Regions from separate parts of the Serratia sp. 2723 genome, predicted to be linked through region 3. Evidence: predicted binding sites of a transcription regulator. Region 3 holds the regulator's gene; each other region holds the start of a gene.
What was found. The regulator LexA, encoded in region 3, represses DNA repair genes until DNA is damaged. The targets are predictions, from matches to a motif close to TNCTGTATGTACATACAGNA.

Region 1 (3,284 bases), on a different contig from region 3:
AAGTAACGCCGGGATGAAAACGACCCATCCGAAAATGCGTTTCAGAATGGCAACGCGCCCAGCCTGTTGATACGTCATGTGTTCCCCTTGTAAGCGACGCAATCGTTGTTGCGCTAAGTCTACCTGTAGTTAATGAAACTCGCCCACCGTTTTCTTCGTCTTCCCATCTGAATCCAGTGAGATCCTGCACTTTGTCCCCCCTCCGGGTCCGAAGGATGCAGTTGCCTGAACAAAGATGATAGAGTGGCGAAAACATTTTCTTTTACTAGTACAACAGGGGTTAATTGTTAATGGCTTATTCGCAACGCATAACAACCACAATTTTTGATATGGACGGTTTATTGATTGATTCTGAGCCCCTGTGGCTACAGGCGGAAATGGACATCTTCAGCTCATTGGGACTGGATTTGTCCAATCGTCACAACCTGCCGGATACGCTGGGTTTGCGCATCGATCTGGTAGTGCGGATGTGGTTCCAGGCCATGCCGTGGCAAGGACCTTCTCAGGAGGAAGTGACTGGCCGCATAATCGAGCGGGCCATCGAGTTGGTGCAGGAAAAGCGCCCGTTGCTACCTGGGGTGCAACAAGCGTTGGAACTGTGCCGTAGCCTGGATCTGAATATCGGGCTGGCCTCCGCTTCTCCGCTACATATGCAGCAACAGGTGCTAAAGATGTTCGATCTGGAGAGTTACTTTGACCAGTTGGTTTCGGCCGAATACCTGCCGTATAGCAAACCGCACCCGGAAGTCTATCTGATCGCGGCCGAACGTCTGGGCAGCGATCCACAGCACTGCATTACTCTGGAAGACTCCTTCAACGGCATGATTGCCACCAAGGCGGCACGCATGAGGTCGATCGTGATCCCTGCGCACGAATACAGCCAGGATCCGCGCTGGGCCTTGGCCGACCTTAAACTGCAAAGTCTCGAGCAGTTGACTGCCGCACATCTGGCCTGATCTTGACGGCATCGGCCCTACCGGTGCCCTTTCCCCTTATTACGATAAAATAAAATACGATTTCATTTTTATTGAATTATTATACCATCCAAATTATGCTAATCGCATAAAGAAAACACCGGACAATTAGGTGTCACTGTCACTGCCACGCGGTAGCCATCGAAAGCCCGGTGTTTTCTTCCCTCACGACAGGCAGAACAAATCTATCATTTTGAATTCATTATACTTAATGGGGTAAATATCGCAGATCACTGGCTGTAATACCGGCCAAAGGCAAGGCATCGTGATTGGGCTGGCTCGTTGATCCCCACAGCAAACATATCTTCCCCCGAATTTGAACGGGTGCCGCATGCGGCCCTCCCTACATTAGAGTCTGCCTGTATACTGCATCCGTCAGAAATGAGGTTTCAACCCTTTGTAAAACGGCGTAAAATTAACAAATCGTTACAGGGTAACTGCTTCCGTTACTGTAAAAATTCCCATATACTGGATAAATTAACAGTTTAGTAGCCGGAATATAGCAACATGACCGCGGAAGGACATCTCCTATTCTCTGTTGCCTGCGCGATCTTTGCCAAGAAAGCGGAGGTGACTCCTGTGCTCGCCGCTGGCGATTGGTGGCACATCATTCCTGCCGCGCTACTGACGTCACTGTTACCCGATATCGATCACCCTAAATCCATCCTGGGCCAGCGCCTGCGCTGGATAGCCATCCCAATCTCACGCGCCTTTGGTCACCGCGGTTTCACCCATAGCCTGCTGGCGATCGTCGGCGGCATGTGGTTATTTCAGCTGGAGGTGCCGCGCGGTTGGCCGATCCCCGCGGATGTACTACACGCCATGATTATCGGTTATTTCAGCCACCTGCTGGCCGATATGCTGACCCCTGCTGGAGTACCATTGTTCTGGCCCTGCCGCTGGCGTTTCTGCCTGCCGATATTGAACTCACAAAAAGGCAATCAGCTGGAGAGGGTACTGTGTCTATGCCTGGTGGCTTTCGCCATTTACTGGCAAGGAGATTACACTCTTCCGGTGCAGTCATATTTTGAGCAAATTAAAAATATCCGACTGTGATCAACAAAACCGCCTATTTACCCGCCAAATCGCTCACTATGCCATCTATTTTCAGTAAAAAGTTATATTAAATACCTTTTAGATATAAGTGCGCTTCATCGCAAAATGTTACGATATTTACATCGTATTACATCGGTGCACAGCACCTTAAATATAAAAAAACAAGATTGGAGACATTGGGGATGAATCTACCGCTCGTATTAAACGTGCTGGTTTTTGCCGCCCTCCTTTTGCTGTTGGCGCAAACCCGCCATAAGCAATGGAGTCTGGCTAAAAAAGTGCTGGTTGGTCTGGCACTTGGTGTAGTGTTCGGTTTGGTACTGCAACTGATTTACGGCTCGGACAACCCGGTGCTGAAAGCGTCCATCAGCTGGTTTAACATCGTCGGTAACGGCTATGTACAGCTGCTGCAAATGATCGTGATGCCGCTGGTTTTCGCCTCCATCCTTAGCGCCGTAGCCAAGTTGCACAACGCTTCCTCGCTGGGCAAAATCAGCTTCCTGACCATTGGTACGCTGCTGTTTACCACGTTGATTGCCGCCCTGGTGGGCGTATTGGTCACCAACCTGTTCGGGCTGACCGCAGAAGGTCTGGTCCAGGGCACACAAGAAACTGCTCGTTTGTCAGCAATCGAAACCAACTACGCCAGCAAAGTGGCCGATCTCAGCGTGCCGCAACTGATCCTGTCATTTGTGCCGAAAAACCCGTTTGCCGATCTGACCGGGGCCAACCCAACGTCAATCATCAGCGTGGTGATTTTCGCTGCCTTCCTGGGCGTGGCTTCGCTGCAACTGCTTAAAGATGACCAGCCGAAAGGCCAGCGCGTGCTGGTAGCTATCGATACCCTGCAAGCCTGGGTGATGAAGCTGGTCCGTCTGGTGATGAAGCTGACGCCTTACGGCGTACTGGCGTTGATGACCAAGGTGGTTGCGGGTTCAAACATCCACGATATTATCAAGCTGGGCAGCTTTGTGGTTGCCTCTTACCTTGGTCTGGCGATCATGTTCGTGGTTCACGGCCTGCTGTTGAGCTTCACCGGCGTCAATCCGCTGAAATTCTTCCGCAAGGTGTGGCCGGTGCTGACCTTTGCCTTCACCAGCCGATCCAGCGCTGCCAGCATCCCGCTGAACGTCGAAGCGCAGACTCGCCGTCTGGGCGTGCCAGAATCGATTGCCAGCTTCTCGGCTTCATTTGGTGCCACTATTGGTCAGAACGGTTGCGCGGGTCTCTACCCGGCAATGCTCGCGGTGATGG
Region 2 (3,284 bases), on a different contig from region 3:
GTTAAATGCGGGCAGTAGGTGGCGATGGAATGAAGGCTTGGATGAAGGTGGCGGCGTTGGTTGCTGCAGTGTTACTGACCGGTTGTGAGCCGAAACAGGAAAACCTGCGTGGCAAAACCATGGGCACGTCGTACTCGATCAGTTATCTCCCTGGGGACGGAACGCCTTCGGTGGCAAGGCTGCAAGCGGAGATCGACCAACGGCTGGTACAGGTCAACGATCAGATGTCGACCTATCAACCTGATTCCGAGCTGAGTCGGTTTAACGCCAGCCGTGAAGTAGACAAGCCTTTCCCGGTTTCTGCTGCCACCACGGAAGTGGTGCTGGAAGCGCTGCGCATCAACCGTGTGACCGACGGCGCGCTGGACGTGACCGTCGGGCCGCTGGTGAACCTGTGGGGTTTTGGCCCGGAAGGGCGGTCGGAAAAAGTGCCGAGTGCCACCGAGTTGGAACAGCGCCGCAGCTGGACGGGGATCGACAAACTGGCGGTTGAAGGCAATGCGCTGGTGAAACGCATTCCTGAGCTGTACGTCGACCTCTCTTCCATTGCCAAAGGCTACGGCGTTGATGCGATTGCTCAATATCTGCAATCACAGCACGTCGCAAACTACATGGTTGATATTGGCGGGGAAGTCCGCACCCGTGGTCATAACGGCGAGAAGAAGCCCTGGCGCATTGCCATCGAACGGCCAACCGCCGGGGGGGAGCAGCAGGCGCAACTGGTGATCGAGCCGGGTGAGATGGCGATGGCCACCTCTGGGGATTACCGAAATTACTTCGAGCAGGACGGAGTTCGCTATTCTCATACTATCGACCCGCTCACCGGTAAACCGATCCGCCACCATTTAGTGTCGATCACGGTGATCAGCCCGTTGTGTATGACGGCTGACGGGCTTTCTACCGGGTTAAACGTGATGGGGCCGGAGCGAGGTATGGCGCTGGCCAACCTGCTGGGGATCCCGGTGTTTATGATCGTGAAAACCGCCAAGGGGTTTGAGGAGCGCTATTCCGATGCGTTCAAGCCCTATCTGAAGAAAGGGTAGACGTTATGTTGACGATGTTCGCTGCATCCTTTGTGCTGTTTCTGCTGGTGGTTGGTGGGATGTCACTGGGCTATGTGTTCAAGCGCAAAACCTTGCAGGGCAGCTGTGGCGGCATTACGGCGCTGGGGATGGAAAAGGTCTGTGACTGCCCGGAGCCTTGCGACGCGCGCAAAAAGCGCATCGCCAAGGAAGCGCTGCGCCGCGAAATGCTGGAAAAACACCGGATCCTCTAGCCGTTCGGGATTTCCTACACCGGTGCGCTGTACGGCCCCTCACCCCAACCCTCTCCCAATGTACATACCGAGTACCTCATGAACACTTGTTTGGGGAGAGGGGCTAGTCCGGAGTTGCGGTCAGGTGCCGGAGCTAATTTGTGGCACGTTCGGTCCCCTCTCCCTGTGGGAGAGGGTTAGGGTGAGGGGCGCCACTAGTCTACACTCTCCATATTGAGCTTTTAATAATTGGCTGTATACTTATACAGTATTATTGGAGGCGCGATGCGTAAAATCATTCATGTCGATATGGACTGCTTCTTCGCAGCGGTAGAAATGCGCGACAATCCCAGCCTGCGCGATATCCCGCTGGCTATCGGTGCCAGCGCCGATCGGCGTGGCGTGATCAGCACCGCCAACTACCCGGCGCGCCGTTATGGCGTGCATAGCGCCATGCCGACCGCCACGGCGCTCAAGCTCTGCCCGCACTTGACGCTGTTACCGGGCCGCATGGCGGCCTATAAAGAAGCCTCACTGCATATCCGTGAAATCTTCGCCCGTTATACTCCGCTGATCGAACCGCTCTCTCTGGATGAAGCCTATCTGGACGTGACCAACAGCATCCAATGCAACGGCTCCGCCACCCTGATTGCCCAACAGATCCGCCAGGAAATTGCCGCTGAATTGAACCTGACCGCTTCGGCGGGCATTGCCCCCATCAAATTCCTGGCCAAGATCGCCTCCGAGTTGAACAAGCCAAACGGCCAATACGTCATCACACCGGCGCAGGTGCCCGCTTTCTTGCAGCAGCTGCCGCTGAGTAAAATTCCCGGCGTGGGCAAGGTCACCGCCAAACGGTTGGAAGAGGTGGGGTTAATCACCTGCGCCGATGTGCAGAACTATAATCTGGCCGATTTGTTAAAGCGCTTCGGCAAATTTGGCCGGGTGCTGTGGGAACGCTGTCAGGGTATCGATGAGCGTGAGGTTTCCCCCGATCGTTTACGCAAATCGGTAGGGGTTGAGCGAACGCTGGTCGAGGACATTCATCATTGGGAAGATTGTGAAACGCTGATCGTTGAAAAACTCTATCCAGAGCTGGAAATGCGGCTGCGCAAGGTCAAACCGGATCTGCATATCGCCCGCCAAGGGGTGAAACTGAAGTTCCAGGATTTCCAGCAAACCACCCAGGAGCACGTTTGGCCGGTGCTCAATATTGAGGACTTGCTCAATGTTGCCCGCCAGGCGTGGCATGAGCGGCGGGAAGGGCGCGGCGTCAGGTTGGTTGGCCTGCACGTAACGCTGCTCGATCCCCAGTTGGAGCGGCAGCTGGTACTGACGTGGTGAGGCGAAAAACGAGTATGTTTAATCCACTCGCCTGGGTACAATCAACGCTTATTTTTTGGGGTTATATCCTTACAGGGAAGCAGGAACAATGGAAAAGACTCACCAAGCGTCCGCAACAAAATGGACGTGGGCCGATTTACACAGTAGCTATCGATTTTGGGGGCTGGTTTTTTATTTTGTTTTTATTGCTTCGAGTCAATATATCTTGAGCTTATATTCGGCGCTTTATATGAAGAAAGGTTCAGACTTGTCCTATTTGACGATTGGCATCGCTTTTTCATTCCAACAGGCCGGTTTTTTATTTGGTGTGATTCTGGCCTGGATAGCCAGCCGGATGAAAAGCTACTATTTACTGTACCTGTTTAGTGCCTTCTATTTACTGGGTATAGCATTATTCTGTTTCAATGTGGAAAACGTTGTTGCGCTGATGGCCGGGGAGATGCTGATAGGGCTGGGGATAGGGGCTATCATACTGATCATTCCTGCGTTTATTGCTGGTGCAGTCGGCAGTACAGAAACTTATGTCTTGGCATTTGGGTTGATGGCAACATTGAAGTTGTTGAATAATTTATCCATTGCGTCTCTGACAGGACGGGTTTTTGATATGGATCCGTTGCTTGACAATCCAACATACTTTTTTGCTGTATTAGCGACACCGGCGATCATTGGCACATTGTTGTTGATG
Region 3 (3,284 bases):
ACGCAACTCCGGCAGCGAGGTTAAGCCCGCCACAATCCGTTGCCCGGCGAACAGATAAATAACGGCAAAACCACAGGCAACCAGGCAAGCCTGTCGACAGGCCGCAAGCCATACTTTACGCAGTTGCCGCCCGTCCCTCGCACCATAGGCATGGCCGGAATGGGCTTCCACCGCATAGGCAAAACCATCCAGAGCGTAGGCGGTAAAGGTCAGTAGATTCATCAGCACCGCATTCACCGCCACCACTTCTCCGCCCATGCGGGCTCCCAGAATGGTCAACGAGGCGAAACACAGTTGCAGTAATAACGAGCGCAGCATGATGTCGCGGTTAAGTGCCAGCAGGCGACGTAGATCTCCACGCCAGGCGGTGCGCAGCATCGCCAGCGAAATACCCCGCATGCGTAGTACCCGCCATGCTAACCACACCCCCAGCAACAGCGTGGCATACTCCGCAATCACCGTGGCGGTCGCAGCCCCCTGCACGTTCCAACCCAGCCCCATCACCAACCAGATATCCAGCACGATGTTCAGCAGGTTACCGACAATCAACAGGATCACCGGTGCCCGCACGTACTGCACACCCAGCAACCAGCCGAGCAACACCATATTGGCCAACGCTGCCGGGGCGCTCAGCCAGCGGATCTCCAGAAACAGCCTGGCCTGTACCAATACTTCCCGATCGCCACCCACGATGTTCAGCGCCAGGGCGATCAGCGGAGCTCGCAACAGCACAATCGCCAAGCCAGCGACCAGCGCCAACAATAATGGCTGCATAAAGGCACGAGCCAGCCGGTAGGGATCTTGCGCCCCCAGCGCCTGCGCAGTCAGCCCGGTGGTGCTCATACGCAGGAACAGCAACAACATAAACAGGAAGCTGGTGGCCATTGACCCCACCGCGACCCCGCCAAGGTAGCTAGGGCTATCGAGATGGCCGATAACGGCGGTATCCACCAGGCCAAGCAAGGGGACGGTAATATTGGAGAAGATCATCGGCAACGCCAGACGCCACAGAGCTTTGTCGGTGTCACTGGTGAAGGCAGAAAGCAGGCGCATGGCGATATGTTCCCGTAAAAGCATGGATTTTAGCGTAGCTTAGAATTGACATCGCCCCAGAGATGGGGCGAAGTTTGCCGTTTTAAAGGGCTGTAATACGAGGTAAAGCGGTTAGATCCAGTCGCCGTTGCGGATCACACCCACCGCCAGGCCTTCGATGGTGAAGTTCTGCTGGCGCAGATCGACCACAATCGGTTGGAATTCGCTGTTTTCCGGCAGCAGTTCGACGACGTTGCCGTGTTTCTTCAGGCGCTTGACCGTGACTTCGTCTTCAATGCGGGCGACGACTACCTGGCCGTTGCGTACGTCTTGAGTCTTATGCACTGCCAGCAGATCGCCATCCAGAATGCCGATATCGCGCATCGACATGCCGCTAACGCGCAGCAGGAAATCGGCATTAGGCTTGAACAGAGAAGGATCCACCTTATAGTGCCCTTCAATGTGCTGCTGAGCCAACAGAGGTTCACCGGCAGCCACACGGCCCACCAGAGGTAACCCCTCTTCATCTTCCATCAACAGGCGGATGCCGCGTGAAGCTCCGGAGATGATCTCGATAACGCCTTTGCGAGCCAGCGCCTTCAAGTGCTCTTCTGCGGCATTTGGTGAGCGGAACCCCAGGCGCATTGCGATCTCGGCACGCGTCGGTGGCATGCCCGTTTGCGAAATATGATCGCGAATCAGGTCGTAGACCTCTTGCTGTCTGGTAGTTAGTGCTTTCATTCCGCCCCCTGTTTGTTTATACAGTCTTGCTGTGAGTATATACAGCTAAGTCTGGATTGGGAACCGAAGAATAAATAAAAATCAGCAGGTAGCGAGCGGGATCGCAACGATGCCTGCCGGTTTTCACGCCAAATGCTGCCAAAGTACCGAAGCCCAAACGAACAGCGCCAGAATAATTGCCAGCGATACCGCCGCCGACCCCATATCTTTGGCCCGCCCGGAAAGCTCGTGATATTCCGTGCCTACTCGATCGACGATGGCCTCAATCGCGCTGTTGAGGATTTCGACAATCATCACCAGCAGCACCGAGCCGATCAACAAGATGCGCGCTATCGCCCCCACATCCAGCCAAACCGCCACGATGATAGCCACCACCGTCGCCACCAGTTCCTGGCGGAATGCGGCTTCGTTCTGCCAGGCGGCGATTAAACCTTTATAGGAATAGCCTGCCGCTTTAATGATACGCGTCAGGCCAGTTGCTTGATTTGCCATAGTTAAGAACGCCTTTCTCCAAGATGGATCATGTACCCGCATGTTGCCAACCGCAACGTTCCAGACAGATTTGCCGGCCCAATCACATTTTTATCGCAGCGCAGTATACAGCAAGGTTGGCATACCTTAATCACCTGGCTATGCCGTACAGGGATGTCCCCATGCCGCGAGCGCATAAATGCGCTAAAGCGGTCAACTCGGGTATAATAATTCAACTATGCACCTCCATTGCCGTGAACGGCGGTGGATTTCTTAACGCCACAGATCTGCTACCCGGTTTCTGGTATGCTTGCGGCGAATTGCTAACAAGAGGCTTCACGTTGTCATGTCAGGTTGGCGTAAAATCTATTATAAGATATTGAACTTACCGCTAAAAATGTTGGTAAGAAGTAAGGTTATCCCTTCAGATCCGGTCACGGAGTTAGGGTTGGATCCCTCACGACCGATTTTGTATGTTTTACCTTATAATTCCAAGGCGGATTTACTCACCTTGCGCACCCAGTGTCTGGCGCAAGATCTGCCCGATCCTCTTAACCCGTTGGAAATCGATGGCACCGTGCTGCCAAGCTACGTGTTTATCCACGATGGCCCACGCCTGTTCCGTTATTACACGCCAAAAGAAGAGTCGGTAAAACTGTTCCACGATTATCTGGATCTGCACCGCAGCAACCCGGATCTCGATATTCAGATGTTGCCGGTATCGGTGATGTTTGGCCGCTCCCCTGGGCGCGAAGGCCACGGCACACCGCATTTACGCCTGCTGAACGGCGTACAGAAGTTCTTCGCCGTACTGTGGCTGGGGCGCGACAGCTTTGTCCGCTTCTCCAACACCGTGTCCCTACGCCGAATGGCGACCGAGCACGGCACCGATAAGACCATCGCACAAAAACTGGCCCGTGTCGCACGCATGCACTTCGCACGCCAGCGCCTGGCTGCCGTTGGGCCAAGCCTGCCTGCCCGTCAGGATCTGTTCAACAAGCTGCTGGCCTCCAAGGCGATTGAAAAAGCGGTCGAAGACG

Region 1: a site for LexA is predicted at 1,441-1,460, ahead of ABIE29_RS10325 (metal-dependent hydrolase). Genes of this name have one in related genera too.
Region 2: a site for LexA is predicted at 1,507-1,526, ahead of dinB (DNA polymerase IV). Genes of this name have one in related genera too.

The regions. Positions count from the first base shown of each region.
Region 1 is NZ_JBNDIN010000005.1:304,390-307,673, forward strand. It holds gene ABIE29_RS10315 (YniB family protein) at 1-78, opposite strand, end outside; gene hxpB (hexitol phosphatase HxpB) at 291-956, shown strand; gene ABIE29_RS10325 (metal-dependent hydrolase) at 1,482-2,030, shown strand; gene ABIE29_RS10330 (L-cystine transporter) at 2,213-3,284, shown strand, end outside.
Region 2 is NZ_JBNDIN010000003.1:383,181-386,464, reverse strand. It holds gene nqrF (NADH:ubiquinone reductase (Na(+)-transporting) subunit F) at 1-5, shown strand, start outside; gene ABIE29_RS06785 (FAD:protein FMN transferase) at 30-1,043, shown strand; gene nqrM ((Na+)-NQR maturation NqrM) at 1,049-1,276, shown strand; gene dinB (DNA polymerase IV) at 1,541-2,599, shown strand; gene ABIE29_RS06770 (hypothetical protein) at 2,688-3,284, shown strand, end outside.
Region 3 is NZ_JBNDIN010000018.1:82,470-85,753, forward strand. It holds gene dinF (MATE family efflux transporter DinF) at 1-1,053, opposite strand, end outside; gene lexA (transcriptional repressor LexA) at 1,165-1,773, opposite strand; gene ABIE29_RS21445 (diacylglycerol kinase) at 1,897-2,265, opposite strand; gene plsB (glycerol-3-phosphate 1-O-acyltransferase PlsB) at 2,591-3,284, shown strand, end outside.